Regions from separate parts of the Fictibacillus sp. Mic-4 genome, predicted to be linked through region 1. Evidence: riboswitches for the same ligand, from Rfam matches in the RefSeq annotation. Region 1 holds a riboswitch; each other region holds the start of a gene.

Region 1 (8,245 bases):
ACCTGTCTTGTCCGCGCTTTAGATGTAAATGAAGAGAAGCTATGGCGGCCCATTGTTAGTGTGTGTAAAGACGTTTTTGAAACGTTGAAAAAAGATCCCGAAATTAAAGAACAGGCTGCAGCGGATGAGCAAGCTCTTTTTGAACCAATGATTGACTTAAAAGCACTGGCGACGATGCGCCTCTGTGGGGATGTGACAGCGTACTCGTACATGAAAGTTCCAAATCCAATGATCAACCGGGAAGGAGAGACGATGTGATGGGTGTAAGTCCGAACCAACTTTTACAGATGGATTCACTAGATAAAGCAGCCAGAGATAGTAAGGAAGGAAAGATGATGGAGGATGAATTGAACGTTCTTACTTTTTTAAAAGAAAATGAGCCAACTATGGTTCCGGCTTATCAATTATCGCTTGCAAGAGGCCGCAGGGGAATTTTGAATCGGCTTGTAAGTGCGATGTTGCGTGAGGATATTATGGGACTTGTTTCATATTCGTATGATCTCTACGTCATTGGCACCATTCATACATTAAATGTTCCATCCATTGATGAACACTGGCAGAAGATCATTCAGACACTCCATACATATGGCTTAGACAGCGGCAGAAGTTACAAAATATATTCTCTATCTGAAAGTTCGTGCATTGTGATCCCGGTAAGCCGAACATATGCGTTTAACCGTTTAGAAGTGGCAGGGAAGATATTGCATGTTTCAGAAAAGGGAGCCCGGAGATTGGAACATGCCGTTGAGTTTTTACAATTAATAAGGTCCAAAGAAAATACGAATGGGGGAAATGGATATGATTGGACGCGGCTAGCGCTCGAATTGATGAACGGAAGCGCCAATCTTGCATTAGCATATGCGTTTTGGTTAGAAAAGAAGAAAAAGCTACGAGAAATCGCCAGAAAACAAGACATCGCAACGACTTTTGATTGGGTATTGCTGCAAAAGAAACTAGATCCTGATTTTGATGCGAGCCTGTTTTTTGAGCAATTATCGGTTGAGGGACATAATCTTCATCCAGGTGCAAAAACGAAACTCGGCATGGAACCGAAAGATGTGTTACGCTATGCACCGGAATTTAATGGAGAAGCTGCAATTCAGTTTGCAGGTATTCGAAAAGATTATGCAGAGTTCGCTTTTATTGAGGAAAATACAAAGGATGTAAATGAATTTCTATTTACCGAGTATCCGACGTTACGAAAGGCGGTAGAGCAAGAATTTACAGCTCGAGGGCTTCGTGTGAACGATTTTATATTCGTTCCCGTGCATCCGTGGCAGTTGAAAAACGCGATCCCGGTTATTTACAAACAAGAAATAGAAGAGGAGATTGTCGTTCCAATAGGCGGATTTCAAGTTCCGGGCGGTGCAACCTCATCATTTCGAACGGTCGTCCCTTTTAAAAATGGCGGTGTACCTAAACACGCCATAAAAGTGGCGGTCAATAGCCAGATGACGTCTACAGTTCGTTCCATATCTGCCAATACGACAAATAACGGGCCTGTCTTTACCCGAATCATTCGTTCCATTATGCAGCAAGAATCGGAGTTGGCCGAGAAGTTTGTGCCAATTTGTGAATGTGCGGGCTTCAATTTCAAGCTAAAAGAAACAGATATGAATCATCTGAAAAGTAGAAATCTGTCAGCGTTATTGCGTGAAAATGTAGAATCATTTACGGCTAAGGACGAGGTGGCCATCGTCGGTAGCTCGCTTTTTTCTGAATCGCCGATTACGGAAAAAATCATTTTCGCAGAACTCATTGAAACGTATGCGAAAGTAATAGACGAAACCTCCTTGCGTAGGGCTGCTTTTCGGTTCATCAGTGAATATGTTTCGATCGCGTTGCCGGGCTTTCTCACCCTTATGGTCAAGTATGGAATCGGTTTAGAAGGACATTTGCAAAATAGTATCATCATATTTAAAGACAGCCGCCCCGTTCGGATGCTTTTCCGTGATTGGGGAGGGGCAAGAATTTTTGCAGACAGACTCCCAGTTGCTAATGTTAAAAAGGAATTTTATCCCGGTTCCGTAACGGTGACAAACATTCTAAACGAAATGCACAATAAAGTGTTTTATACGGTGTTTCAAAATCATTTCGGCGAACTGGTCATGCAGGCTTGCAAATATTTTGGGCTATCAGAAAGAGATTTATGGCAAGAGATTTATCGAATTTGCGAGCGCGTGTTTGCTGATTTAGAGTCCTTGCCAGAATATAAAGAAAACGTCCGTGTTGACAGAAAAGCATTGTACCGGCCGGAAGTCGATCATAAAGCATTGGTAAAAATGAGATTAGCCCCCGCTGGAAAAGATTATTCTTACGCCACTGTTCCGAATCCGCTTCACGAATTCTGGAAAACGGAAAAATGAGGCCAATGGAACGGATCGAAGTTCAGCATAAATCATCACGACTTGCGCTTCACTCAAAGTCGTTCACCATTTTTATGGCCGGAAGTTTCGTTACACGGATAGGAGATTGGCTGGATTTAGTTGTGTTAAATTGGGCAGTATTGCAATTTACGAATTCGCCGCTCCATTTAGGGCTGATGAACGCATGCCGATTAGCCCCTACTTTTTTCTTTAGTGTCCCGGCAGGCATATTGGCAGATCGATATGATAGAAGAAAACTATTAATATCGATTCAAATAGGGACAATACTATTGACGTTTTGCCTTGGTTATCTTGCCGGGGCAAAGCCGCCTTTTTGGCTTTTTGCCATGGTTGTAGCAGTAAGATCCAGTCTGGCGGCAATGGACACGCCGATCCGAAATGCACTCTTGCCGAGTCTTGTCTCGGAGCGCTCGATAGCGAGTGCAATCGCGATTAATACTTCGGTCATTAATCTTTCCCGCATGATTGGACCGGCGATTGCCGGAGCCTTGCTTCCGGTTATCGGCATTGCCCATTTATTTTATATGAATGCGGTCGCCACTTTTGGCGTACTGTTTTCTTTATGTGCCATACGTTATTCTCCAATCCCGAATCGGAATCAAAAGAAAGGAGAGAAAGCGACGCTCCGGGAAGCTGCAGGCTTTATCAAATCCCACCCGGTGGTCCAATCTTTGCTTTTATTGGCGATTGTACCAATGGTATTCGGATTTCCTTACACTACGTTGATGCCGTTATTTTCAAGGGATCTTTTACAGCTAGGGCCAGAGGGATTTGGAATGCTTTTAACGATTTCATCCATTGGGGCAATAGTTGGAACGACCTGGCTTTCTTTTGGGAAAGAAGTGAAACGGCCGGGAAAGTGGCTGATTGGTTCCATAATGGCCTTTGGGCTTTCTTTACTTTTGTTTATAGGGATTCAAAATGTTCCAATCGCGGGAGTAGCGATGTTCTTTGTTGGATTATCAAGCCAAATTTATCGGACGATGAGCCGGATTACGTTGCAGTTACAAGTTCCGGACGGGATGAGGGGACGAATATTGAGCATCGCCTTAATGGATAGAGGGTTTATTCCGTTAGGAGCGATCATGATAGGCGCTATTGCTGCACAGGCCGGAGCGTTGCTGGCGGGTATCGTAATGGGATTAGGATGTATTGTAACAACTTTCATGATTGCAGTAAGCAGACGGCAAATTTGGAAAATGTAATAGAGGAAAGAGGTAATAAAATGATAGAAAATATAGTGAAATCTTTGAAGCAAGAGCGGGAGCAGCCTTTTTGCGCCTATATCTATGACATGCCAAAATTGCGTCGGCATGTGAACAAGTTAATTGAAAGCCTCCCCTCAGCATGCCGATTATTTTATGCAATAAAAGCCAACTCAGATGAGACTCTATTAAAAGCGCTGGCACCAATTGTTCACGGGTTTGAAGTAGCATCGCTAGGGGAGATCGAGAAAGTGCGGGCCGTCGATGAGAGCATTCCGATTTTGTTTGGAGGACCAGGAAAAACGAAAGAAGAGATTGAAGGAGCAATTGATCACGGGGTCACTTTCCTTCATGTCGAGAGCCTGCACGAATTACAGTTGGTTAACTATATAGCAGCTCAAAAAAGGACATCCATATCCATTTTACTGCGGGTCAACCTGCGCAACTCCGTTCCAAACGCTCAGTTAAAAATGTCAGGAGTTCCGAGCCAATTTGGAGTGGATGAAGAAGAAGTGTCTGGAGCAATCGACTTAGTGCGCTGCTTGCCGAATGTCAGGCTTTTCGGCTTTCATTTTCACGCAATGTCAAATAACCTGGATCCAGCCGCCCACGTGCACTTCATCGATCATTGTTTTGAAAAGGCAAAAATATGGGGAAAAGAATGGGATTTAGACCTTTCTTATATCAATGTAGGCGGAGGAATCGGAATCAACTATCAAATGGTAGAAGAGCAATTTAATTGGGATAATTTTATTCTGCGGCTGGAAAAAATACTGGAGAAGCATAGCGATGCCAACTGGCAAACGATTTTTGAATGTGGCCGCTATATTGCGTCTTCGTGCGGTTACTATGCAGCAGAAGTATTGGATATTAAACAAAATCATGGTCGCTATTTTTGTATCATCCGCGGAGGGAGCCATCATCTTAGACTTCCAGCTGCCTGGAAACAGAGTCATCCGTTTACGATCGTACCGATAGAGGAGTGGCCATACCCTTTTAAGCGTCCTGAAGTAAATGAATCAACGATTACGGTTGCGGGGGAACTGTGTACACCGAATGATGTACTGGCAAGAAATGTCCCCATTTCACGATTGCACGTTGGAGATATTCTTTTATTCAGCTACGCGGGAGCATACGGCTGGTCGATTTCGCATCATGATTTTCTTACGCATCCGCACCCAGAGCATATTTATTTAGATTCCGAACCTATAAATGAAGCGGATGAGAAATTGGTTGAGTCACGTTAATCTTAATGGCATACATTATTGGCAAAACGAAAACGAATTTAAAAAGCTCACCCTGCTTTGGTGAGCTTATTTTATTAAAAATTTTTTTGCACGCTTCTTTTCAATTGATATAAATTTAGCCTCTTAAGACTCTAAATGCGTCCCTGACTTTTCTAGCAAATTCTAATGGCGGTTCAACCGATTCGAAATGCATGTACATCGCCCGAGGTTCTTCAAATAACCAGTGGTTATGCAATGCAGTAACAATAATATTTCGTTTGCGAAGTTCGGTCATTAATGGATTTGCTTCCGCTTGCAAAAGCACAGTTTCCCCTAAATTTAACGCTCTGCCATTTCGGTCAACGTCTTCGAAAGAAAAAAATTGAGGAATCACTAACGGAGATTTAGCACGGCGTCCAAGAATGGTGAAATTTAACGTGCGGAATTTTTGTACAAGGCATACTCCATTTTCATCTAAACTGCCCATTCCACCTAGAATTCTAGCAAATTCCTGGCAAAGGCTTTTACGACTTTCCCAATTCATAAAAAGCCCTCCTTACAACTTTATTTTAAAAAGATAGATTTTATCTTTTGTTACTACATATATGCATGACTCTCTTACGATGAGAGGGCAAAAGGTAAGTGTAACAGTGGAATTATAAACTTGTGATAGAAAAAAGAATTGGGTTATTGAAGAATTTTTGGTACTATAAAAATAGAAAATTATATAAGACAACCAGGTGCCCTTGTAAGACAAGGGGTAACAGGGAATCGGGTGGAAATCCCGAGCGGTCCCGCCACTGTAATTGAGGAGTGCTCTATCATTCATGTCACTTAACTTCAACGTTAGGGAAGACGGTAGAGTGCCATGATTCAAAAGCCAGGAGACCTACCTGTGTTGTAGCACCAATACGGCCTTCGCGGAAAGGAGAGGTGTACTCGATGTAAGCGACAATCATATTCTGCCCTTTTGTCGTTTTAACTTAAGTACTCATCCTCAATCTGTCTCAGGTTGAGGATTTTTACGTTTTTATAAGAGGAGGGATTTTTAATGGAAACGCTATCACTTTTTTTGCTAGTTTTTACGTTAGGTCTCAGGCATGGATTAGATGCGGATCATCTTGCGTTTATTGATGGACAAACCCGATACAATTGGCGAATGGGCAGCCCATTTGCGCGCTGGGTCGGAACATTATTTTCGCTCGGACATGGGGGGATGGTAGCTGTTACAGCCGGCATTTTAGGAATTGTGATGAAGAACTTTTCGTTCCCGTCGTATTTTGATCATTTTGCATCGTGGGTATCGATTATTTCTTTATTTCTCATTGGTACGCTAAATACGTATAATCTATTGCGAACCCGAAAGAGTAACGAAGAATTTCATCTAAGTGGATTAAAGGGAAAATTTATTCCAAAAGTCGCGCGGGGAACTACGAACCCCCTTCTTATTGTTTTAGTCGGGGCGTTATTTGCTTTAGCGGCTGAAACCGTGAGTCAAACGGCTGTCTGGTCTTTGGCGGCGGGCAACAGGGGAGAATATACCCCTTTAATGCTAGGGATCGTTTTTATGTTTGGCATGATGATTACCGATACCATTGATTCGCTTATCGTTTATAAAATGATCAATCAGTCAAGCCAACTTGGAAAATCTGCATCAAGACTAATGGGCTGGGTAATTGTCATCCTCGCATACGGGGTTTCCTTCTATCTGGCATTTACCTACTTTAACCCATGGGCTGAACTCGATTTCGAAATCGTCGGAGTCATTCTATTTATCTTCTTAGTTGCTACTTTCATTTTTGTAAGTGTTCGATCTAAAAGACAAAACGTAGAAATGAATACTTCGAATTAAGTGAAGAAGCTCTGACAACTTTTTTGGTCAGAGCTTTTTATATTGAAAAATCTATCTTTAAATGAAGAGAGGAATAGAAATGAGAAAACAACAAGGTTATGATTACATTGAACGATGGAAAAAATTAATGGTAGAGCATGTTGTGCAGCATACGGTAAACATTATATTACAAAGGTGAGGAAAAGTGGGCAATATAAATTTAAGAAAGTGGAAGGTATATGCAAAAAAGCTAAAAAGCGAACTATATACGCTATATTTAGCCAATAAACATCCGAAAGTACCCTGGTATACGAAAATTTTTTCGATATGCGTCGTTGCGTATGCCTTCAGTCCGGTCGATCTCGTACCCGATTTCATACCTATTTTAGGCTACCTCGATGATTTAATTCTCGTACCGTTGGGGATTTATTTTGCCTTTAAGATGATGCCAGGTGATGTAGTGAAAGAATGCAGAAAAGAAGCGGAACGCCTGATGAATCAAGCGAAACCGAGGAACTGGATTACCGGAGGGCTGATTATCATCTTATGGATGCTTATTGCACTATGGATCATGGAAAGGCTATTCTTCTAAGTAAGAGGATTGAGAGAAGCGCCTACTTGATAAAAAGAGATGTATTGACTCAGCAAAAATGATACAAAGAAAAACGAAGCGGATTGCCCGCTTCGTTTTTTATAACAGCTTATTTTTCTTAAAGTATTTCCACATCATCCAGACTAATACGACCATTAATGCCAAAATGAAGATCGTTGAATAATGGGAACTTTGGAAAGGCAAAGGAACATTCATTCCGAAAAAGCCGGTTATAAAGGTTAACGGCAGCATAATCGTCGAAATGATCGTCAAAACATTCAACTTTTCAGATGATTTCGCGCTAATGATGGAATAATACGTATCGAGCGCACTGTTGACAAGGTCCCTGTATGTTTCTGTAGCATCAGCGATCCGTTCCAAATGGTCAATCAAATCGGTGTAAAAGGGGACGTTCTCTTCACGAATATTAAATTTCCATCTTCCGTTGATCGTTAAAAATACTCTCCGCTGTGGAATAATGACGCGGCGAATTAAAATAATTGTCCGTTTTAACGCAAGAAATTCTTCCGTCACTTCTTTTACTTCTTCGTCATACATTTCATCTTCTAATTCATCAATACGGGCGCTGATCCGGTCGAGAATCGGAAAGTATTCGTCTGTAATTCCGTCGATTAATGTATATAAAAGGAAATCAGCGCCTTTATCCATATATTTCGTATGCTTATGACAGATCGCATCCATTTGGCCAAGCCATTTTAATTTATGTTTGTGAAGAGTAACAACATAATTCGGGCCAACAAACACATTTAATTCCAATGTCGTAATTTCATTGTCGCTTTCTTCATTGTACCTGAGGGCATGGAGAACGAAAAACTTGTAGTCTTCGTAATCGTCCATTTTCGCCCGCGGGCTGTCATGAAGGCAATCTTCAATGGCCAATGGGTGAAAGCCAAATATATCAGCGATTTTATACAATTCGTTGCTTTTCACATCATATAAGTCAATCCACAACAAATTTTCTGGATTAGCTAAGTACGCATAAA
Region 2 (8,245 bases), on a different contig from region 1:
AAATTACTGAAAGCGATAAGAAAGACTATTTTATTGCCAAACAAAGCCTGAAGGCGAGAGAAGCTTTATATAACGTAATGGAAAAACGCCTTAATGAAGATGAACGGGCCAATTTGGATGCTGCTAAACAATACAAGCTTTTAAAACAAAGAATAACGGCAGGGGATTTGAAACAATTGCCTGCCGATGACGTGCAAGCTTTATTGAAAGCCCATTTGTCAAAAGAAGAGCTGCAAAAAAGCAGCGACGGGCAATATAAGCTTTTAACGGAGCGCTTAACAGAAAACGATTTGAAAAAGTTTGGAAAAAACGGGCTGCAAAAATTAATGGTCAGCCGCCTTTCGAAAAAAGAATTGAAAAAGAGCGACAGTGAACAATATAAAATTTTAAAAGAACGGATTACGAAAGACGATTTAAAAACGTTAACGAAAGATGATTTTAAAGTATTGGCGATCAAGCGGAATATGGATCAAGGTTCCTCATACACCGCCCAACCGGTCATCAAAGGCTTGACGAACGAGCAAATCGCTGTTATTTCGGAAAACCTCGATCAATTGCCGGGCGTGGAAATTTCGCCGGATGCCGACCGGAAATATCCGTATGGCGAATCGCTGAAAACCATTTTCGGCAACATTAAACAAATGCCGAAAGAAAAGCAAGGGTATTATTTAGCGCGAAACTATGATTTAAGCGACCAGGTCGGCGTAAGCGGCCTGGAGCAGCAATATGAAGATGTGCTTAGAGGCACAAAGGAGAAAACCGTTTATAAAATCAATCCAAAAAACGGAGAAACGATCGGGAAGCCGAAAGTCATCCACGGCAAGCGCGGCAAAGATTTAGTGTTGACCGTTGATATGGAACTGCAAAGCAATCTGGAAAAAATTGTGGAGAAAGAAATAAAAACGTCTAGAACGATGGCCGGCAATGAATATGTCGACCGTGCCTATATTGTCATGATGAATCCGAAAACGGGCGAAATTTATGCGATGGCCGGAAAGACATATGACAAGAAAACAGGAAAATTCCATAACGACTCGTATGGTGCCCTATTTAACGCTTATGCCATGGGATCGACGGTTAAGGGTGCTACCATTTTAACAGGCTTTCAAAAGGGTGTTATTCATCCAGGTACTGTCCTGTATGATACGCCATTGAAATTCGGTCAGGGGAAGCCAAAAAAGTCATGGAAAAACATGGGGTATATTGATGACCTCGAGGCATTAAAAATGTCTTCCAACGTCTATAACTGGCGCGTTGCGATGATGCTGGGGAAATATGATTATGATAGAGGCGTTTATTACGGCAAAAGCAAGACGCTCGGTTTTGATGTAATGCGCTATTATTTCAGCCAGTTTGGCCTCGGGGTGAAAACGGGGGTTGATTTTCCAAATGAAGCGACCGGCTATAATGGCGGCTATCAGCAATTAGGGAACATGATTGATATGGCGATTGGACAGTTTGATACATATACGCCGCTGCAACTTGTGCAATATGTATCCGTAATTGCCAATGGGGGGTATCGCGTTCAGCCGCACCTTTTGCAAGAAATTCGCGAACCGAGCCCTTCAACCGATAAGGAAGGCAAATTAATTGAAAAAGTAGAGCCGCACATTTTAAACAAAGTCGATATGAAAGAAGAGTATATTGATCGAGTCCGGCAAGGCTTTTACCAAGTGATGCACAGCCCTGGAGGAACGGCCTATAAATATGGCTTCCATCAGGCAAAATACCATGATCCTGCCGGGAAAACGGGGACGGCCCAGGTGTATGTCAACCATGGCCAGACCGAAAAATATAATATTACGATGGTCGGCTTTGCGCCGTTTAAAAACCCTGAAGTCGCATTTGCGATTGCCGTCCCGAATGTTTCGACGTATTCCAATAATGATGTTGCGGGAAGAATCGGCACGCAGGCGCTCGATACTTATTGGAAGCTGAAAGAAAAATATAAAGAAGAGAATCAATCGGATAACTAAAAAATCGGGAGATGTCCCGATTTTTTTAGTTTGGCGCTTCGCCAATTGATCGAAGTCTTGCTTCTTATAAGAGAAACAATTGTAGCGTTTTTCCCATTACCACCAACAGCCAACGCAAGCGCACCCGACAATAATTAAGAGAATGAACAGTACGATAATGATGGCGAACCATCCGCCCCAACCTGCCATTATGGACCTCCTCTCTTAAAAGCAGTTTGTCTTTCCTTCATAACATATGAAGGATTAGGAAGCTTTGTAGAGGACAAGAGTGGATAAAGGAGAAAATGGACATTTTTGCGCCATTTCGAAAATTCCACATTTGTACCGGTACAAATCATGGGGTAGTCACATATGTTATGGGTGAAAGCAGTTAATTAACTAATGTTGAAGGAGGAAACAAAATGGCACTTGGATGTGGATTTGGGAACGGCTTTGCATTAATCGTCGTCTTGTTCATTTTGTTAATTATTATTGGATGTGCATGTATTGGATTTGGCGGATACGGCTTCGGCGGTGGTTGCTGCTAATTACAATGATGATTCCCTTGCAAGGAAAAGAAAGACCATCGGACGTTCCGATGGTCTTTCATAGTTTATTTTAAAGCGGCTTGAAGGGCAATTGCATTTTTCTTCATTAATGAAAGATAATCTTCATGATGGTTCACGTCATCTTTTGTTAACGATTCAAGGTTGCGCATCGTTAATGTGCGCGCCCCTGTTTCTTTTTCGACGACGCTTGCGACTTTATTGTTCACATTTCCTTCAAATAAAATGTAGTGAATGTGCTCTTTTTTGACGAGCTTAATGATTTTCTCCAATTGTTTTTGTGATGGTTCCTCCGAAGGCGACAGGCCGGTCACGCCAACTTGTTCTAAACCATAGCGTTTGGCTAAATAACCGTAAGCAGCGTGTGAAACAACAAACGCTTTCTTTGATGATTTGGCAGCGGTGTTTTTGAATGATGCATCCAAATGCTCTAAATCTTTTTTCAAAGATTGATAGTTTTTATTGAATTCGGCTTTTTCTTCAGGTTTTAACGCAATTAATTCATTTTTAATGTTGGCGGCTATTTTTTCAGCAAGGACTGGATCGAGCCAAACGTGCGGATCTTTATCACCGTGATCGTCATGTCCTTCTTCTTCATGTTCTGACGCTTTTATTAAATCGATCCCTTTTGCTGCTTCAATGACTTTCACATTTTCATCTTTAATTGCATCTTTTACTGCATTTGCAAACCCTTCAATTCCAGTTCCGTTATAAATAAATGCGTCTCCTGTAGCGACATCCATCATCGTTCTCGTCGTTGGTTCAAATGAATGAGCGTCTGCCCCCGGGGGAACAATATTTTTAACTTCAACATACTTGCCTCCAATACGCTCAGTGAAGTATTGCAAAGGATAAATGGTTGTAAAGATTTTTAGCCGGCCGGAATGATGATCATTGGAGGCCTTTTTTGCACCGCATCCAGTTAGCAAAACCGAAACAATAAGTAATACTGTCAAGAATCTATATTTGTTTCTCATGATGTTTCTCCTCTCATTTTATACGCACGTTTTATTATAAACGGAAAGACTACGATTTGTAAAACGAAATTGTTACGATTTATCGAAGGACTGTTTAGAGTGTATAATTCTCTTGATTTTCAGTAGATCTGTTATAATATAATGGGTAACAACTGGATTAGAGGAGGCACATATACAAATGAATATCGCTTTTTATTTATTACCAAAAGATGAAGTAAAATACTTAAATCCAGAATCAACGATGAGACAGGCGCTTGAAAAATTGTCGTACCATAAATATACATCGGTGCCTCTTGTTTCTGAGGATGGTCGCTATGTAGGTACGCTGACTGAAGGAGATTTATTGTGGAAGCTCCGGGATGCGCTTGAAATCGGATATGAAGAAGTATTGAAAACGAAATTGAAAAACGTGCCGCAACGGGTTCGCAACATTCCTGTTACCATCAACTCGAACATGGAAGATTTAATTCCTCTTTCAACCGATCAAAACTTTATTCCAGTAACAGATGACAACGGTTACTTTATTGGTATTATCAGACGACGAGACATCATTAAGTATTGCGCAAAAGTCATGCAAGAAAATATTGATTTGAAATAACAGAAGGAAATGTTGCCAGAACTATTGACAAACACAATATTTAGTGTCAAAGTAATAGATGTTAACTACATATTGAATATGAAGTAAGAATAAAGGTGTCTTATAAAAGACTTAATAGGGAATCCGATGGAAATTCGGAGCTGTCCCCGCAACTGTAATTGTGGACGAAATGGGAATATCCACTGTGTAAAGAACGCGCGATGGATCGTGGCTTTTACATGGGAAGGACCAGAGTAGAGCGAAGCATGAGCCAGTAGACCTGCCTTTTTCTTATGCGTTTCTTTTCTTCGGGGATTGAGATGAGAACGACACGGGCTAAAAATGTGATGTACAACTGTGCATTTTTATTTGTGTCGTTTTATAGAGCTCATCCTTGAAGAAGGATGGGCTTTTATTTTTGAAAGGAAGTGTTTCGTTTGACTACCGATACGATGGAAAGAGAAAGAATCATCCAAACATGGATTGAGCCAGTTCTTAGCCGGTTTCCACAATTGCATTCCAGGCCCTATATCGAAAAAGTAATGTCCTTTTTAAACGATCATGAAGATATAAATGAACAGAAGCTTGCCGATGTATTGATCTTAAATAGCCTTGAACGAATAAATGCAAATGAACCGGACTGGACGTTCATGGCGGCATCCGTTTTTTTAAGAAAACTTTACATGGAAGCGGCAAAAAATAGAGGGTTCAATCCGGAGATCAAATATGGCTCTCTTTACACGCTCATTTCACGGTTAACGGATGAAGGGATCTATACACCTGAACTAATAGACCGCTATGAAAAAGAAGAAATTGAAGAACTCGAGGGAGTTATTGATCCTGAAAAAGACAAGCTGTTTACATATATTGGCGTAAGGACGCTGGCTGACCGCTATCTGGCTAAATCGTACGATGGCCGGGTGTACGAGCTGCCGCAGGAACGTTTTATGATCATTGCAATGACATTAATGATCAATGAACCCGTGCACAAGCGAATGGAGTTTGTTAAAGAAGCGTACTGGGCGCTTTCTAACCTGTACATGACGGTGGCGACGCCGACACTCGCCAACGCGGGTAAAAGCTATGGGCAGCTATCCAGTTGTTTCATAGATACGATGGATGATAGCCTGAGAGGCATTTATGATACGAATACCGATGCGGCTACCCTTTCAAAAGGGGGCGGAGGAATTTCCATCTATATGGGGAAAATCAGAAGCCTCGGATCCGATATTAAAGGATTTAAAGGGACATCATCAGGCGTCATTCCATGGGCGAAGTTGCTCAACCAGACGGCTGTCAGCGTCGATCAGCTTGGCCAGCGCAAAGGCGCCATCAGCATTTATTATCCTGTGTTCGGGAAAGATCTTTTTTCGTTTTTGGACAGCAAGCTGAATAACGGGGATGAACGATTAAGACTGCATGATTTATTTATCGGGTTGTCAGTCCCAGATCTATTTATGGAAAAGGTCGAAGCGCGAGAAGACTGGTATTTGTTTGACCCGCATACGATCAGGAAAGTGATGGGATATGATCTGGATGATTTTTATGATGAGGAGCCGGGCAAAGGAAGTTTCAGGGAGAAGTATGAAGAATGTGTAAAAGCGGCGAATGAAGGGTTGTTCGGTGAGCGGGGAACAGGAGGTTACGATGTCGTACCCGCCATTGAAATTGTTAAACGAATTTTAAAAAGCCAGCTTGAGACAGGCGTTCCTTATATGTTTTACAGGGATACGGTCAATCGGGCAAACCCGAATAAGCATACCGGCATGATTTATTGCAGCAATTTGTGCACAGAAATTGCCCAGAACATGAGTTTGACAAAGGTGATTGAGGAAACAACGGAAGACGGAAAGATCATCATCACGAAAGAACCGGGTGACTTTGTAACATGCAATTTAAGCTCGATCTCGCTTGCCCGCGCGGTGAAAGCAGATGTTTTAGAACGATTGATCCCGATTCAAGTGCGGATGCTCGATAACGTCATCGATTTGAATGAAGACCGTATTGAAGTGCCGCAAGCGGTTTTGACGAATAAGAAGTATCGTGCCATCGGTCTTGGAACGTTCGGATGGCATCACCTTCTGGCGTTAGAAGGCATTCGCTGGGAATCGGAAGAAGCGGTAGCGTATGCCGATCAACTTTATGAAAAAATTAGCTATTTAACGATTCATGCAAGTATGGAATTAGCGAAAGAAAAAGGCGCCTACCCTGTGTTCGAAGGATCGGACTGGCAAACGGGCACTTACTTTGACTCGCGGAATTACACTGCCGGAAAATGGCAAAAATTAAAAGCGGAAGTGAAAGAAAATGGGCTTCGCAACGGGTATTTAATGGCAGTGGCACCGAACTCGACGACGGCGATTATTGCGGGAAGCACGGCATCGATCGACCCGATTTTCAAAAAAGAGTACTCCGAAGAAAAGAAAGATTACAAGATTCCGGTTACGGCTCCGGACTTGTCAGCCAAAACAATCTGGTATTACAAATCGGCCTACGAAATCGACCAGCAATGGAGCATCCGGCAAAATGCGGCACGGCAAAAACATATTGACCAATCGATTTCGTTTAATTTGTACGTTAAAAACAATATTAAGGCGAAAGAGCTGCTCAACCTCCATTTAACTGCGTGGAAATCTGGATTGAAAACCACCTATTATTTACGTTCAACGTCACAGGCGGAAATCGATGAATGCGAAAGCTGTTCAAGTTAAATGGCAGGCTCTAATGAGGAGGAGTTTTTAAATGGAAAAATTGCAAGAAAGAAAACTGTACGATGTGGCAGCGCCAAATGCTTCAACCGGCATCATCAACGGGAAGAGCTCGAATGTCTTAAACTGGGACGATGTCCGCTTCTCATGGGCCTATCCGCTCTATAAAAATATGCTCGCCAACTTTTGGACGCCATTTGAAATCAACATGTCAACCGATATGAAACAATATCCGCAATTGAATGAAGAGGAGAAAGAGGCGTTTAATAAAATTATTGGTCTACTTGCTTTTCTCGATAGCATTCAAACGGACTATAGCGGAAGGGTAGCCCACTATTTGACAGATTCCAGTCTCGTCGCTTTAATGACGACCTTGTCCTTCCAGGAAGTCGTTCATAATCAATCCTACAGCTATGTGTTGTCAAGCCTTGTTTCGAAGCAGAAGCAAGATGAAATTTTCGAGTATTGGAAACATGACCCGGTATTAAGGGAACGAAATGATTTCATCGCTGAAGGATATGAACGGTTTGTGAATCATCCGACGCCAAAAACGCTGATGGAGTCGATCGTGTACGACATCATTTTAGAAGGCCTGAATTTTTACTCCGGGTTTGCGTTTTTCTATAATTTGGCACGCAATCAAAAAATGGTGTCGACAAGCACGATGATTAATTACATTAACCGTGATGAACAGCTGCACGTCCTATTGTTCCGAAATATATTTAAAGAGCTGCTGAACGAATTCCCCGAACTTGACAATGAAGAAACGGAGAAGTTTGTCCGAGAAACGTTTAAGCGGGCAGCAGAGCTAGAAATCAATTGGGGACGTTACATTATCGGAAATAAATTCATGGGCATTACCGGTTCTGAGCTTGAGGCGTACATTAAGTTTATGGCAAATAAACGGGTGAACGAACTTGGGTTTGAGCGGCCGTTTGAAGGCTATCGCGAAAATCCGATGAAATGGATTAAAGCTTATGAAGATGTCGACAGTGGCAAAAGCGATTTCTTTGAACAAAAATCACGTCAATACACAAAAGTATCCGATGTCAATGGTTTTGATGAGTTATAAAAGCAAGCTGGGGTCAAAATGGCCTCAGCTTGTTTTTGCGAATAGCGGGAAGTGTTTTTGCATATATTTTAGTAGATTATGTGACAAGCATTTCGCTTTTCCTATTTTTCATCGTTTTTTAAGAAATGGAGCGTTCCAATAATGCTATAATAGTGATGCAGCTTATATACGGAAAGTGGGTTCAGCATGCATGAATTTATCGTATCGATTTTAGAATGGATTGTTAGTTTAGGCCATCTTGGCATTGCACTCGGTTTAATGATTGAGATTATTCCAAGTGAACTTGTATTATCTTATGCAGGCTATATGATGTCTCAGGGCCACCTTACGTTCACAGGCTCGGTCATCGCCGGAGTAATCGGAGGGACAATCGCCCAGCTGTTCCTATAC
Region 3 (8,245 bases), on a different contig from region 1:
CTCGAGCATCTCGGCCATCCGGTTCATCAATATGCCTGTAAATAAAAAGTACGGCAGCAAAATCACTTTTTTCGCCCCGAGCTTCAGGCAGCGCTCAACCCCTTCATTGACTAGCGGTGAAGTCACGCCCATAAAAGCCGGCTCGACCCACTTAACGTTCCACCTCTCCCATAGCAATCTAGAAATCTTGTAAAGATCGCTGTTGGCATCAGGATCGCTTCCTCCCCTGCCGATGAGAAGGACTGCGGTTTCTTCATCTGGTTCCTTTGCATCAAAACCGATTGTCTTAAGACGGCTGTACAAAATGTCCGCTGTTTCTTCGTGAATGCCGATCGGGCGGCCATAAGTGAATCCGATGAATGGATACTTGTCCCTGGCCTCATCAATCGTGGCTGGAATATGTATTTTTGAATGTCCCGCCTGGAGCAAAATTATCGGTATGACATATACATGGCTTGCCCCTTTTTTTGCGCATTGGTCGATTCCTTCCATGATCGATGGCGAGCCAAATTCGAGAAAACATGTTTCAATAATGAGATCTTTGCCCAGTTTTGGCGTAAGCAATTTGATAAACGTTCTTACTTCTTCATTTCCTTCTTCCAACTGGCTCCCATGCCCTACAAACAATATAGCCTTCATTTAGCCATCCTCCTAAAAAGCCTACTCTCCGCATGGAGCCGGCTCAAGTTTGATTTTTGGTGCGATCTCTTGATGCTTGAATCCTTTAATTTCTTTTACTCGTTTGAAAAACTTGTAAAATCTTTCATTCGGATGTCCTTTTTCTTGATAGAATTCGATAATGTCAGCCACTAAATCTACTAATTGATCAGGCTCAATTCCTTCTGCGACAGGCTGGGCCGGATGAGCCGTCCTGCCTGCAGGTTTGGCGCCTAAAAACAAATCAAACTTTCCTTTCCGATAGACGATCCCGATATCTTCCATAACCGCTTTATAGCATGCCATGCCGCACCCGTTAAAACCGATGTTCATTTCTTTCGGAAGCGCCATTCCTCCAAGCCGTTCTTGAAGCTCCTCGGCATATGGAATCGATTCCGCCTTTTCCCCATCGCAAAAATCGCAAGCCTTCACCGTAAGCACATCGCCGATCGGCATTAGAAGAAAGCCGGCAGAATGCAACTTCTCTGTTACCATATCTGGATCTGTTGTCGGAATGCGCAAGACGATCTGGTGATTTGGCGTATATTCCATGCTTCCGTTTGATCCAACAACTTCCGCAAGAGTGATCATTTGCTCCGGTGTAAACCGCTTATTCGCGACCCCCGGGCTCACCGCCAATTCAAAAATGGACTCGATTGGCTGCCCGGCCGTTATGAAGGATTTTTCAGCGCTTCGTTCTTCTTTATCAACCATGCCTAACGCTTCAAGAGCCAATTCCAAAGAGTCATTTGCATCCGTTTTTGATTTCGGGGGCAAAAGGGCAGCCATCGTGCTTTCTTTTCGTTCATTGCCTGTTTGCGACTCGCCAGTTTCGTCTTCCTGTGATAGTGCCCATGGCTCTGCTTCCCTAGATAAACGCTGGTGCGGCTTCAGCCGTTGCTTCTCGCTATTTAGCGTATATTTTCTTTGATAACCCCTTGGCGTGATCATTTTTCCATCGTAAAGAAACGTCGAAGAATTGCCGATAATGACCGTCGTCAACATGCCGATGTCATGATCAAGCATTTCTTCCAGGTTCGTGATAACGACTTGCTGCCGCTCGCGATAGGCGCTTTTCACAAGCCCTACCGGCGTCTTTGGATCACGGTATTTTAATAAAATTTTTTGCGTTTCAACAATTTGCCGCGTTCTGCGCCCGCTTTTCGGATTGTATAAAGCGATGACAAAATCGGCCTGGGCTGCTGCCTCGACCCGTTTTTCGATCAGACTCCACGGGGTTAAATGGTCACTTAAGCTAATCGTGCAGGCGTCATGCATAACGGGAGCCCCGAGCAATGAAGCGCATGAGTTGATGGCCGATATTCCCGGAATGATTTCAACCGCTACACCCGTCTCCTCTTTCCACCCTTTTTCGATCAACACTTCAAAAACGAGTCCGGCCATGCCGTATACGCCTGCATCCCCGCTTGAAATGACGGCTACTTTCTTCCCTCTTTCGGCCTGTTTGACCGCTTCCTGGGCTCTTGATACTTCTTCCGTCATTCCAGTGCTTACAATTTCTTGATCGTCAATCAGCCCTTGAATTAATTCCACGTACGTTTTGTAACCGATAATCATATCGCTTTCTTGTAGCGCCTCTTTTGCCCGTGCTGTAATATGTTCAAAATGGCCGGGACCGAATCCGACGATGAACAGTTTTCCTTTTTGTTCCATTTGCATCCCTCCTTTGTTGTTCACCATCTTTTTTACGTTTTTGAAATGCCAGCGAACGTTACGTTGTTGTCGACTGGCGCCATTGCCCCGCGTCTAAATTCGTAAGTTGTAAATGGCTGCAAACACTTAAGTTCATCTTCCGCCAGCTTTCGGACCATTTCTCTCCCTCTCTCCGGTGTCATACCGTTTAACCATGCGCCTTGCGGGTAAACGATAACGACGCACGCATCTTTGCATCTCCCATTGCAACGCGTTCTTGTCGTATGGATTTTCGAGTCGATGCCAAGCGATGCGATCTCATCGCGCACCGCTTGTGTCACCTCTTCTCCCCCTTTCCTCATACAGCTCGATCCATTACAAATCAAAACATGATGCTCAGTTCCTGTTAAATTCCAGGTCGTCATAGGGCCACCTCTTTACTATTTTTCACCTTCAACTGCAGCTAGTCTTTTAAAAATAAAAAGCACCTCAAGCTTTTGGAAGCTGGAGGTGCTAACATGCATAGCAGAAAAAATGACTAAACTAGTAGTCTACCGCCATTTTACTCCTCCCTCCGAAAAGCAAATGAAACAACATTTAAAAGCAGGTCTCCTGGCTTTGCGCATCATCTTACTTTTGTCCCTTCCCGGCGATTAGAGCCAGTGGCATCGACAATTTCATCAGCGCTTACAGTAGCGGGGGCTGCATCGGATTCTCACCGATTTCCCTATTATCCCTGGAAGTTCATCCCGGGCACTCTTAAATGCAATTATTCGGTTTTCACTGTATTGATAGAATCGAACAGTTTCTATGATATAACATTCTAATAAATTTTAAAATAGAAAAACTTTATTTTAGTGAAAATGCTCGTTTAGCTGGATTTATAAATCTGAATTTTATACTAAATTGAAGCAAAAATCTTATATTTTGTCATAAATGTATGTTACTATCCTTTTATTGAGCTTTTATATTACACACAAATGAGGATTGAAAGCAATGAATCAAACATCTTCTGTTCGGCAAAAACTAAGGCAATTGCTAATTATTTTACTTCCAATTCTAGTCACGCAATTAGCGTTGTATGCGATGAGTTTCTTTGATACAACGATGGCCGGGCATGTCAGTCCGGATGATTTGGCGGGTGTGGCGATCGGCGTCAGTATATGGACTCCTGTCAACACCGGATTAAGCGGCATATTGCTTGCTTTAACACCGATCATTTCGCAGCTTGCCGGCGCAAAAGAGAAAGACAAAGTGCCGTTTAAAGTTATCCAGGGCATATTGCTCGCTGTCTTTCTTTCCATCGTTATTATTGTTTGTGGCATTTTTTTATTGGACCCGATCCTTGATCATATGGATTTGGAAAGTCACGTGCGCGATGTCGCCCGCCGTTTTTTAATCGCCATTTTCATCGGCATAATACCGCTTTTTGTGTACAATGTTTTGCGCTGCTTCATTGATGCATTAGGGCAAACCCGCGTATCGATGATGATTACACTTTGTGCCCTGCCAATCAATGTCGGACTAAATTATTTGTTGATTTTCGGTAAATTCGGCTTTCCCCGCCTCGGAGGGGTCGGTGCCGGTTACGCATCTGCGATCACATATTGGTGTATCGTTTTCATTGCGGTCTTTGTGATTCACCGCATGAAGCCATTTGCGGATTATCACATATTCAAACGGTTGTATGGCGTTTCTTTTGCTGCATGGAAAGAGCAATTAAAAATCGGTGTTCCGATCGGATTTTCGATTTTTTTCGAAACGAGCATATTTGCAGCCGTTACATTGCTTATGAGCGAGTTCGATACAGCCACGATTGCGGCACACCAATCAGCGCTTAACTTTGCCTCGTTCTTGTACATGGTTCCGCTTAGTATCGCCATGGCCCTCACCATTGCGGTCGGCTTTGAGGTCGGGGCAAAGCGATTGAAAGACGCAAAAACGTACAGTTATTTAGGAATCTCGATAGCGGTCATAATGGGGATGCTGTGTGCAATTGGTTTATTCATCTTCAACGAGCAAGTGGCGTCCATCTATACGAATGACAGCCACGTTCTTCAATTGACCAAACACTTTTTAATTTATGCGATTTTCTTCCAACTCTCAGATGCGGTTGCCGCCCCGATCCAGGGAGCGCTGAGAGGCTATAAAGATGTGAACATTACATTTATTTTAGCTTTCGTTTCTTATTGGATCATCGGCCTTCCAAGCGGTATTGTCCTTGCTAAATTCACTTCATTTGGCGCATTCGGCTATTGGATCGGCTTAATTTCCGGTCTCGCCTTTGGTGCGGTCTGCCTTTCCGTCCGCCTTGCCCGCGTACAAAGGAAGGACATCGAGCTTCAGCAAGTTATTTAACGAACCCCCCTCCTTTGAATGGAGGGGGGGCGTCTTTTGCATATTATTCCCACTTTCATTTCATACTGTAAACAACATCATCTTCCTATTAGTGCTCCCCATCCCCGGCAAAATATTGCCGGGTGTTTTCTTTTCAATGAACCTTTCCGCAAGTACCTGCATATTTCATAAAAGGAGAGAATCGTTCGGGAAATCGCAGTGAAAGGGCGACGTGTATGAATCGGTTAAATAAGGTAAAAAAAGAAATAGAGCGCCGATGTACGGAGCTTCTTCGCTTACAATCTGAAGACGGGTCATGGAGATTTTGTTTTGAAAATGTCATATTAACAGATGCGTACATGATTATTGTAATGCGCATGTTTGAATGGAAAGATGAAACCTTAATGAAACGACTTGTATCTCGCATTTTATCCAAACAAGAACGCGATGGGACGTGGAAAGCGTATCCGGATGAAAAAACAGGCAATTTATCTGCAACACTTGAAGCTTATACAGCCCTTCTTTACTCCGGTTATGTACAACCTCATTCCCCCATGTTAAAGAAAGCGGAGAGATTTATTAGAGAAAATGGCGGCATAAAAAAATCGGGTCTCTTGACTCGTGTTTTCTTTTGCTTCAACGGCCTTTATCCATGGCCGGACGTTCCAATCAATCCGACTATTCTTTTCAGCTTGCCCAAAGGCAGCCCGCTGAATTTCTATGATTTCACCAGTTATGCCCGGGCTCACTTTGCACCGGTCATGCTCGGGATTCATCGCAAATTTACAATGATTAACCGGTGGACGCCAGACCTGTCTCATTTAAACGTTAATCACAAACCAAGTACATTATGGGAAGATTTACAAGATCATTATCCTGGCCCTAAATGGCAAATGAAAGCCAACCGGCCATTAACATCTACTGATCGTCTTGCGGAAGATTATATATTGGATCGCATTGAAAGCGATGGGACGCTGTTAAGTTATGCCACTTCCACCTTCCTCATGGTTTACGGACTTGCCGCCATCGGATATGAAAAAGATTCACCAACCATCGTTCGTGCCATTGAAGGATTGATTTCATTACAATGCAAGATAAATGGCCATATTCATATTCAAAATTCCCCGTCAACGATCTGGGACACCTCTCTCGTCAATTATGCGTTGCTCTCAAGCGGCATATCACCTTCTCACCCGCAAATGAAAAAGACGTTGCTCTATTTATTAAAAAAACAACAGACAAAACCGGGCGATTGGATCATTCATAACCGCCATGCGCTTCCAGGTGGATGGGGATTTTCCGAAAGTAATTCGATGCATCCGGATATTGATGATACGCAGGCGGCACTTAGGACGTTAAAAAGATATTCACCCTATAGCAGCAAAGTGAAACGTTCCTATAAAAAAGGGTTGCATTGGTTATTATCGATGCAAAATCGGGATGGAGGATGGGCGGCGTTCGAAAAAAATACAGACAAAAAATGGCTCTCCCGCCTCCCGATCGAAAATGCTGAAGATACGCTTACCGATCCGTCCATGCCTGATTTAACCGGGAGAACGCTGGAGTTTTTAGGGAATTATGAAGATATGAAGCTCGATCACCCGATTATAAAATCGGCTGTTCAATGGTTAAAGAAAATGCAAAAAAAAGACGGCTCCTGGTATGGCCGTTGGGGAATTTGCTTTATTTACGGAACATGGGGGGCCATTACCGGCCTCAGAGCAGCGGGCACACCCATTCAGGATCCATCCATCCAAAAAGGGATCAAATGGCTGACAGCTATCCAAAGACTTGATGGCGGATGGGGGGAATCATGCGAAAGTGACATCTATAAAAAATACATTCCCTTATCGTATAGCACCGTCGTGCAAACCGCATGGGCGCTTGATGCTTTAATTTCCGTCCATCCATACCCGACAGAAGCGATCGAAAGCGGAATTGATTTCCTGTTAAATAAAGAGAACTATACGTATGAAAAAACCCATTATCCAACAGGCGAAGGCCTTCCAGGCATATTTTATATGATCTATCATAGTTACAGTTACATTTTTCCATTGCTCACGTTAAGCCATTATTATCGGAAATATAAAAATGTTGATTAAAGTTGAATCACGATATTTGTCTTTTTCGCTTTTTTCATTTATATTAAAAATGGAATAAAAAATTGAATCGGGATGTGGCGTAGCTTGGTAGCGCGCATGCATGGGGTGCATGAGGTCGCAGGTTCAAATCCTGTCATCCCGACCATTTTTAAGGCGGCTTAATCAGCTGCTTTTTTTACTTTTTATGGGTTTGGATATACTGAAAAATGAATACTTTATAGTTTATTTTCAAAACTTGTTTATCTTTTTTCTCATTAACGGTATAATACCATTGGTTTGCAAAAACTGACGGCTTTCGCAAACATGGTTTGCCGGAAGTCAAATTTTTCTAATCTTTTTCTTGATAATTGGAGGGTTTTGTACATGATTTTTTCTTCAAAAAAAGATTTATTTTTGGACTTACTGTCGAATATTGCCGATAATGTCCAGGAATCCGCGCAGTATTTTGTCGATTGTAAAATAAGCTGCGAATCCGATTTAACCGAATTTGCGAAGAAAATGAAGGAATATGAATCAAAAGGAGACAAGTACATCCACGAATTAATAGTAAATCTAAATAAAACGTTTATTACCCCACTTGAAAGAGAAGATATATTGGAACTGGCAAATAAAATGGATGACATTTTGGATGGAATGGAATCATGTGCTTCCCGTTTTGAAATGTATTCCATTACGAAACCTGATGACTATATGGTGAAATTTGCAAACTATATACTAGAAGCTTCGGTCGAAGTCGCTCAATCAACGAAATTGTTAAACAAAAAGAAATTGATGGACATTCGCCCGCATGCGATTAAAATCAATTATTTAGAATCTGTCTGTGACGAATTATTGCGCGAATGCATTAAGAGCTTGTTCACGAACGAAAAAGATCCGATTAAAATCATGCAATTTAAGGAAATTTACGAAACGTTAGAAGCAATATCCGATAGCACGGAAGACGTTGCTGACACTCTCGAAACCATCATCATGCGCAATGCCTAAAGGAGTATTCAGCTATGGATATGACGCTTTTCATTATCGTATTGATCGTTATTTTCGCCTTTGCATTTGATTTCATCAACGGGTTTCATGATACGGCTAATGCAATAGCCACGTCTGTTTCCACTAAAGCACTTTCGCCGAAAGTTGCTATCGTATTAGCTGCCAGCATGAACTTTATTGGTGCCCTGACGTTTACGGGGGTTGCCAAGACCGTCAGCAAAGACATCGTTGACCCTTTCACGATTCATAACGGGCTCGTTGTCGTGCTTTCCGCGCTTATTGCGGCGATCGCCTGGAACTTGATTACATGGTATTATGGGATCCCAAGCAGTTCTTCCCATGCGATTATCGGCGCGATTGCCGGGGCAGCCATTTCAGCCGCCGGTTTTCACGCCATTCAATACAGCGGATTTATTAAAATTATAGAGGCGTTAATTCTTTCACCTTTTATCGCCCTGGCCGTCGGCTTTATTATGATGACCATCTTTGCATTGATTTTTAAAAACGCAAAT

Evidence for each region. Region 1 has a riboswitch for cobalamin ahead of WD019_RS05830 (sodium:proton antiporter). Riboswitches for the same ligand answer to the same signal wherever they lie in the genome.
Region 2: another riboswitch for cobalamin. It lies ahead of WD019_RS07640 (ribonucleoside-diphosphate reductase subunit alpha); the one in region 1 lies ahead of WD019_RS05830 (sodium:proton antiporter).
Region 3: another riboswitch for cobalamin. It lies ahead of WD019_RS09060 ((2Fe-2S) ferredoxin domain-containing protein); the one in region 1 lies ahead of WD019_RS05830 (sodium:proton antiporter).

What each region holds. Positions count from the first base shown of each region.
Region 1 is NZ_JBBHZM010000005.1:32,011-40,255, reverse strand. It holds gene WD019_RS05855 (IucA/IucC family protein) at 1-258, shown strand, start outside; gene WD019_RS05850 (IucA/IucC family protein) at 258-2,366, shown strand; gene WD019_RS05845 (MFS transporter) at 2,372-3,592, shown strand; gene WD019_RS05840 (type III PLP-dependent enzyme) at 3,613-4,839, shown strand; gene WD019_RS05835 (DUF1259 domain-containing protein) at 4,955-5,362, opposite strand; cobalamin riboswitch at 5,540-5,729, shown strand; gene WD019_RS05830 (sodium:proton antiporter) at 5,870-6,670, shown strand; gene WD019_RS05825 (YkvA family protein) at 6,855-7,241, shown strand; gene corA (magnesium/cobalt transporter CorA) at 7,341-8,245, opposite strand, start outside.
Region 2 is NZ_JBBHZM010000007.1:98,611-106,855, forward strand. It holds gene WD019_RS07615 (peptidoglycan D,D-transpeptidase FtsI family protein) at 1-1,976, shown strand, start outside; gene WD019_RS07620 (YjcZ family sporulation protein) at 2,073-2,165, opposite strand; gene WD019_RS07625 (YjcZ family sporulation protein) at 2,378-2,503, shown strand; gene WD019_RS07630 (metal ABC transporter substrate-binding protein) at 2,569-3,498, opposite strand; gene WD019_RS07635 (CBS domain-containing protein) at 3,677-4,096, shown strand; cobalamin riboswitch at 4,173-4,377, shown strand; gene WD019_RS07640 (ribonucleoside-diphosphate reductase subunit alpha) at 4,528-6,786, shown strand; gene WD019_RS07645 (ribonucleotide-diphosphate reductase subunit beta) at 6,818-7,855, shown strand; gene WD019_RS07650 (DedA family protein) at 8,042-8,245, shown strand, end outside.
Region 3 is NZ_JBBHZM010000010.1:49,020-57,264, forward strand. It holds gene WD019_RS09050 (sirohydrochlorin chelatase) at 1-639, opposite strand, end outside; gene cobJ (precorrin-3B C(17)-methyltransferase) at 661-2,331, opposite strand; gene WD019_RS09060 ((2Fe-2S) ferredoxin domain-containing protein) at 2,364-2,735, opposite strand; cobalamin riboswitch at 2,896-3,086, opposite strand; gene WD019_RS09065 (MATE family efflux transporter) at 3,307-4,668, shown strand; gene WD019_RS09070 (prenyltransferase/squalene oxidase repeat-containing protein) at 4,884-6,749, shown strand; tRNA gene WD019_RS09075 (tRNA-Pro) at 6,818-6,894, shown strand; gene WD019_RS09080 (DUF47 domain-containing protein) at 7,113-7,733, shown strand; gene WD019_RS09085 (inorganic phosphate transporter) at 7,748-8,245, shown strand, end outside.